Regions from separate parts of the Dyella sp. SG562 genome, predicted to be linked through region 2. Evidence: predicted binding sites of a transcription regulator. Region 2 holds the regulator's gene; the other holds the start of a gene.
What was found. Region 2 encodes FliA, which starts transcription of late flagellar genes. Its sites were predicted from a motif close to TAAAGTTTNNCNNNCNNNGGCCGATAA; they were not measured.

Region 1 (3,407 bases), on a different contig from region 2:
GCAGGGCTACTACGTCTACAAGGCGTACAACACCCAGCGTGCCGGCGTGGAAACCGACCAGGCGGCGCAGTTCATCGAAGACCGCTGGCAGGTCAACGATCGCTGGCTGCTCTCCATCGGCCTGCGCAACGAGCAGTTCACCAACTACAACAAGAACGGCGACGCCTACATCAAGCAGCGCCACCAGCTGGCGCCGCGCCTGGGCGCGTCGTGGGACGTGTTCGGCGATTCCAGCCTGAAGGTGTTCGCCAATGCCGGCCGCTACCACCTGGCCGTGCCGAACAACGCCGCCGTGCGCAGCGTGTCCGGTTCGCTGATCAGCAACCAGTACTTCACCTACACCGGCGTGGACCCGGTCAGCGGCGTGCCGCTCGGCCTGAACCCGATCGCGGTGAACCCGGCCAGCCCGTTCATCTGCGCCAGCACCGGCGGCGTGTCGTCCAACAAGGAATGCGGCCAGGCGCCGGATCCGCGCACCGTGGCCGCCAAGGGCCTGCGCGCGCACTTCCAGGACGAGTACATCCTGGGCATGGAGCAGCAGATCTCCCCGACCTTCAATTGGGGCGCGAAGCTGACCTATCGCAAGCTGATGAGCGCGATCGACGACACCTGCATCCAGGCGCTCGGCAACAAGTGCCTCACCTTCAACCCGGGCCGCGGCAACACCTTCATGGTGGCGCAGGCGGACGGCAGCCTGAAGGAAGTGCACCTGAGCCAGAAGGACCTGAACCTGCCGGACCTGAAGCGTAAGTACTACGCGGTGGATCTGTTCGTCGAACACCCGTTCGCCGACAGCTGGTACGGCAAGGTCGAGTACACCTTCTCGCGCAACTACGGCAACACCGAAGGCCAGCTGGCCTCCGACCTGGATACCGGCGCGGGCGGCCAGACCGACGTGTCGCGCACCCAGGACTGGGACCTGCCGCAGCTGATGGTCGGTTCCAACGGCACCCTGCCGAACCACCGCGCGCACCAGGTGAAGGCGTTCGGCTATTACCAGCTGAACCAGGAATGGCGCTTCGGCGCGACCCTGGTCGCCGCTTCGGGCCGCCCGAAGAACTGCACCAGCTTCTACCCGACCGCCGACGCCGGCCTGTACAACAGCTCCACGTACTGGTTCTGCGGCCTGCCGGGCCAGCCTGGCTATGCGATCTCGCCGCGCGGCTCCAAGGGCACCACGCCGTGGACCTACCAGCTGAACCTCAATGCGGCCTACACGCCGGGCTGGCTGGACAACAAGCTGACCCTGCAGCTCGACGTGATCAATGTGCTGAACCGCCAGACGGCGACGATGTACAACTATCGCTACGCGCTGAACCGCACCACGGTGAACCCGCTGTACGGCCGTGAGCTGAACTACACCGATCCGCGCTACTTCCGCGTGACCGCCCGCTACGACTTCTAAGCGGACGGAACGGCCCGGCGCCGCAAGGCTCCGGGCCGGTTTCGGCAGACCGAAGCACGAAGCCACCGGCAGCCGCCGGTGGTTTTTTTTTGCGCAGCGGCCGCGCTTCCCTTTAAGTTCCCGCCAATGCCGCCGCTACAGCGGCCGACCTGCAAGCGCCAGACGGAGCGAGGCTCTCATGCACCTGGACCTTCCCACCCTGATCTTCGTCAGCTTCCTCGCCGCCATCAGCGCGGCGATCGGCTTCACGTCGCTGATGCTGGTGCTGCGCGGACAGGCGGCGCTGCGGGTTTGGGTGGCCAGCCTGTGGGTGTCCACCGCGGGCATCGCGCTGATCTCGCTGCGCGGACAGATTCCGGACTTCATCTCGATCGTGCTGGCCAACGGCGCCATCGCGCTGGCCGGCGCCCTGATGGTGAAGGGCCTGGCCGTGCATATGCAGCGGCGCCTGCGCTGGCGCGCGCCGCTGGCGATCGTGCTGGCCTATGCCGCCGGGATCGCCTGGTTCGCCTATGCGCAGCCGGACCTGCATGTGCGCATCGTGCTGGCGAGCGTGCAGGCGCTGATGTGGAATCTCTGGTCCATCTACCTGCTGCTGCGCCAGGCGCCGCGCGAGATCCGCCTGAGCTGCCGCATCCTGGCGCTGATCCTGGCGGCGGACGCCGTGCTGTTCATGATCCGCCCGTTCGTGCCGCTGAGTCCGGACGCGGGGCAGGACCTGCTGCGTGGCGGCGCGCCGGTGACCATGACCTATGTCGCCGGCATCGTGATCAGCCTCGCCGCCTATTTCGCGCTGCTGCTGCTGATCACCGAGCGCCTGATGGTCGACCTGCGCCGCGCGGCCTCGATCGATGCGCTGACCGGCCTGCTCAACCGCGGCGCCATGCTGGCGGAAGGCCGCCGCGCCTTGGCCGCGAGCGGGCTGCACGGCCAGCCCTTCGCGGTGCTGGCGCTGGACCTGGACCGCTTCAAGCAGATCAACGACCGCTGGGGGCATGAGGGCGGCGATGCGGTGCTGGTGCATGCCGCGGCGGTGCTGCGCGAGGTGGTGGCGTGGCCCGGGCACGCGTCGGGCCGTTATGGCGGCGAGGAATTCCTGCTGACCTTGCCGGGCGCGGACCTGCGGGCGGCGAGCGAGCTGGCGGAGCGGTTGCGCGCGGCGCTGGATGGTTCGTCGGTGATCGTGAACGGGCAGCGCCTTCGGGTGACTACGAGTATCGGGGTTACCGTCGGGGCGGGTGGCGCGAGCTTTGAGCAGCTCGTGTCGTCGGCGGACCGGGCGCTGTATCGCGCGAAGTCGGATGGCCGCAACTGCGTGCGGCACGCGGCGGCTGACATGCTGTAGGCCGGGATCCGGTGGCGGTATCGCTTGGTTGTCGCGTTGGCGCTGGTGGGTCTCGCCTTTGGCGAGTGTTTCGCCCCGCTGCCGCGGGGCGAGTTACTTCTTCTTTGCGTGCCCAAAGAAGAAGTAACCAAGAAGAAAGGGCACCCTGCTTGGCGCCCTCAGCAGCAAAGCTGCTGAGGGTCCGTGAGGGCTGGCCGGGCTTTTTGACAGGGCATCCATGCCCTGATCAAAAAGGCGGGGACATCGTGTCCCCGCCCCCTGCGGGGCCTTTTCGTCCAGCCCTCACCGCCGGCGCCAAGGGACCCGAAGATCAAAAGCAACGGCTACAAGCGGAACGCCGCGGCTGCGCCGCGAGCTCTTCGCTCGATTTTCGCCGTGCCTTGCATCCCCCTCTCCCCTCCGGGGAGAGGGCCGGGGTGAGGGGCCGGGCGGAGCGATGCGCGGAGGGGCGAGAAAGCTCAAAAGCTTTTCTTCTCTTCGCGGAAGCGTCGTCGCGAGCACCCACCCCTCATCTGTCCTGGCCGGCGTTTCTCAGAAGGCGACGTTCACCGTCAGTCGCGCCGACTGATCCCGCGCATCGCTCGCAAACTGCCCGTGATACCCGAGATCCACCGTCACGGCGTGGCCGAGCGGGAAGCGCAACCCAAGATCCAGCAC
Region 2 (3,407 bases):
GTGAGGCGCACCAGTTCCAGCAGCGAGGACTCCACGCTGCCGATAAAGGTGGACACTTTCTTGATGCGCTGGCCGGACAGGTCCTGCCACGACTGAGCCATCACCATGTCCGACAGCCCTTCGCGGCACTGCCCGGCAAACTGCCGCGCCTGCGTCGCCAGCTCCGCCGCTTCGCCACCGCCGGCCAGCACGGCATCGGCGCTGCTTTCCAGCGCGCTGGCCTGCGGGCGCATGCGCTCGGCGAAATCGATGCTGCGATGGGCGGCCTTGGCGCTCATCTCCAGCACGTCGTGCAGATGCTGGCGCGCGTCGGCCACGCTGCCGGGCACGCCTTCCTGGGCCAGCTCGCCGCCGAGGCGGCGCACGGCTTCGTGCAGGTCGCGGGCCAAGAGGCCCAGCGCGCGGAACAGGTGCTGCTCGCGCTGGCGCACCATGGTGTCCAGCGCCATCTCGAAGGCGGCGCCGTCGGGGCTGGCCAGCAGCTCCTGCACTTCCTGCGGCAACGCCGCGCTCATGGGGGTAATCATCACGGCGCTCATGCGCTTGCTCCTTGCGCGGCGAGCCGCTCGAAGATCTTGTCCAGCTTTTCCTTCAGCGTGACCGCGGTGAAGGGCTTGACGATGTAACCGTTCACGCCGGCCTGGGCGGCGGCGATGATCTGGTCGCGGTTGTTCTCGGCGGTGACCATCAGCACCGGCAGGCCTTTCAGCGCGGGCTCGGCGCGGATCGCGCGCAGCAGGTCGATGCCGGTCATGTTCGGCATGTTCCAGTCGGTCACCACCATGTCGAACGACTGCTGCTTGAGCACCGCCATGGCATTGACGCCGTCGTCGGCTTCCTGGATCAGCGCATTGGTGAAGCCCAGCTCCACCAGCAGGTTGCGCACGATGCGCCGCATGGTGGAGAAGTCGTCCACCACGAGGATTTTCATGTTCTTGTCCAACGTCGGCTCCAGGGGTCCTAGTGGGGTTTGAGGGGTGTGGTTCGGAGCTCAGCGCGTCGCCGCGGCCGCGGACTTCGTGCCGCCGCGGCGCCCGCCGCCGGCGCCCTTGGCGTCTTCGGCTTCGCGCCAACCGGTCATCCGCGCCCGCAACCGGATCAGCGCCTGCCCATGGATCTGGCACACCCGCGATTCCGTCACGCCGAGCACGGCGCCGATCTCCTTCAAATTCAGTTCCTGCTCGTAGTACAGCGACATCACCAGCTGCTCGCGCTCCGGCAACCCGCCGATCGCTTCCACCAGCGCCCCGCGCATGCCTTCCTGCTCGAAGCGGTCCTGCGGCCCCAGGCCTTCCTGGTCGGCCACGTCGAGCGCGGCGCCGTCCTCGTCGTCCTCCGGCGCGGAGAGGCTGAGCAGGCGCGCGCTGGCCGCGTCGGCCAGGATCTGGTGGTACTCCTGCGCGTCGATGCCCAGCCGCCGGATGACCTCGGCGTCGGTGGCGTCGGCGCCCGTTTCGTTCTCGATCTGGCGCACCACCTCCGACACTTCGCGCAACTTGCGGTGCACCGAGCGCGGCGTCCAATCGGTCTTGCGCAGCTCGTCCAGCATGGCGCCGCGGATGCGGATGCCCGCATAGGTCTCGAAGCTGGCCATGCGGTCGGTCGCATAGTTCCGCGCCGCTTCCAGCAGGCCGATCATGCCGGCCTGCACCAGGTCGTCCACGTCCACGCTGGGCGGCAGCCGGCCCATCAGGTGATAGGCGATACGGCGCACCAGCGGAGCGTGCCGGCGCACCATCTCCTCCGTGCTTTCGCGTTGCAGTTGCAGATATTCGGAAGCCACGCTCATCTCACACCCCCCTCGCGTACCGGGTCCGGCGCCATGGCGACCTGCCCTCCAAAAAAGGCGATGCGGTCGCGACCCGTGCGCAGGGGTTCTCCCCATGTATCGACCGCACCCGCCATTTGCTTGAATCCCCGTGCGGACCGGCTGGCCGGCCACAGATCCACCACCGCGCCCTGGCGGCGGATGGCCTGGCGCAGGTGTTCGTCGTAAGGAACCGCGCCCATGAAATCCAGCGCCACGTCCAGAAACCGGTCGCACACGCGGGCCAGCTTCTCGTACAGCTGCCGCGCCTCGCCGGCGTGGCGCACCATGTTGGCCACCACGTGGAAGCGCCGTACGCAGAAGTCGCGGCTGAGCACCTTGGTCAGCGCGTAGGCGTCGGTGAGCGAGGCCGGCTCGTCGCAGACCACCAGCACCACGTCGTCGGCCGCCGCGGCGAACATCACCACGTTGTCGGCCACGCCGGCGGCGGTGTCCACGATCAGGAATTCCGGCGGATCGGGCAGTTCGTCGAAGGCGCGGATCACCGCGGCGTGCTCGCGCGTATCCAGCTGGGCCAGGCGGCGCGCGCCGGAGCCGGCCGGGATCACCTTCAGCCCGTGCGGCGCCGGCAGCATCAATTCGCCGAGCGAGCAGCTGCCGTCCAGCAGGTGGCCGATATGCCGCGACGGCTGCAGGCCGAGCAGCACGTCCAGGTTGGCCAGGCCCAGGTCCGCATCCAGCAGCGCCACCTCGCGCCCGGCCATGGCCAGCGACATGCCGAGGTTCACCGCCACGGTGGACTTGCCCACGCCGCCCTTGCCGCCGGCCACGGCGATCGCGCGGCAGCGGCGCGGCGGAGCGGCGGGCAGCGAATGGCCCGCGCCTGCGGAGAGCGGGCGCACGTCATCGTTGCCGGAAGAATGAAAAGCCGAGAACAGATTGCTCAGGCCCCAGGCCTGGTCCATCGCCAGCGTGGTCATCGTGCACCCGCCACGGCCAGGCCGAAGCGCTCGGCCATATAGCCTTCGTCCACCGCCGGCGCATTGCCCTTGAGCACCTGCGCGGCGCGGCAGACCAGCACGCGCGCATCGGCGGTGGCGAGGTCTTCGGGCACGCGCTGGCCGTCGGTGGTGTAGTCCAGCGGCAGCCGGTGGCGGATCAGCGCGGACAGCGCGCCGCCCAGGCTGGGCGCTTCGTCGAGCTTGGTGAGGATGCACGCCTGCGGCTGCTGCGGCAGGAAGGCGCGCACCATGTCGTCGATCGCCTGTGCCTGCGCATTGGCGGCCAGCACCAGGCAGGTGCGCAGTTCGCCGGCGGCGCGCAGCAGTTGCATCTGCTGCTCCAGGCGCGGATCGCTGCCGGCCACGCCGGCGGTGTCGACCAGCACCACGCGGCGGCCGCGCAGCACGTCGAGCACTTCGCGCAGGCTTTCGGCATCGTGCGCGGGAAACACGCGGGTGCCGAGCAGGCGGCCGTAGTGCTCCAGCTGCGCGGCGGCGCCGATGCGGTAGTTGTCGGTGCTGACCAGGGCCACCTGCGAAGCGCCATGGCGCAGCACGGCGCGCGCGGCGAGCTTGGCGATGGTGGTGGTCTTGCCCACGCCGGTCGGTCCGACCAGGGCCACCACGCCGCCGCTGGC

Region 1: a site for FliA is predicted at 1,518-1,544, ahead of FHW84_RS01240 (GGDEF domain-containing protein). Genes of this name have one in related genera too.

The regions. Positions count from the first base shown of each region.
Region 1 is NZ_JAAOYS010000001.1:284,192-287,598, reverse strand. Features, by position in the region: gene FHW84_RS01245 (TonB-dependent receptor) at 1-1,405, shown strand, start outside; gene FHW84_RS01240 (GGDEF domain-containing protein) at 1,584-2,750, shown strand; gene FHW84_RS01235 (autotransporter-associated beta strand repeat-containing protein) at 3,282-3,407, opposite strand, start outside.
Region 2 is NZ_JAAOYS010000007.1:218,185-221,591, reverse strand. Features, by position in the region: gene FHW84_RS14715 (protein phosphatase CheZ) at 1-539, opposite strand, end outside; gene cheY (chemotaxis response regulator CheY) at 536-943, opposite strand; gene FHW84_RS14705 (RNA polymerase sigma factor FliA) at 992-1,789, opposite strand; gene FHW84_RS14700 (MinD/ParA family protein) at 1,786-2,748, opposite strand; gene flhF (flagellar biosynthesis protein FlhF) at 2,745-3,407, opposite strand, start outside.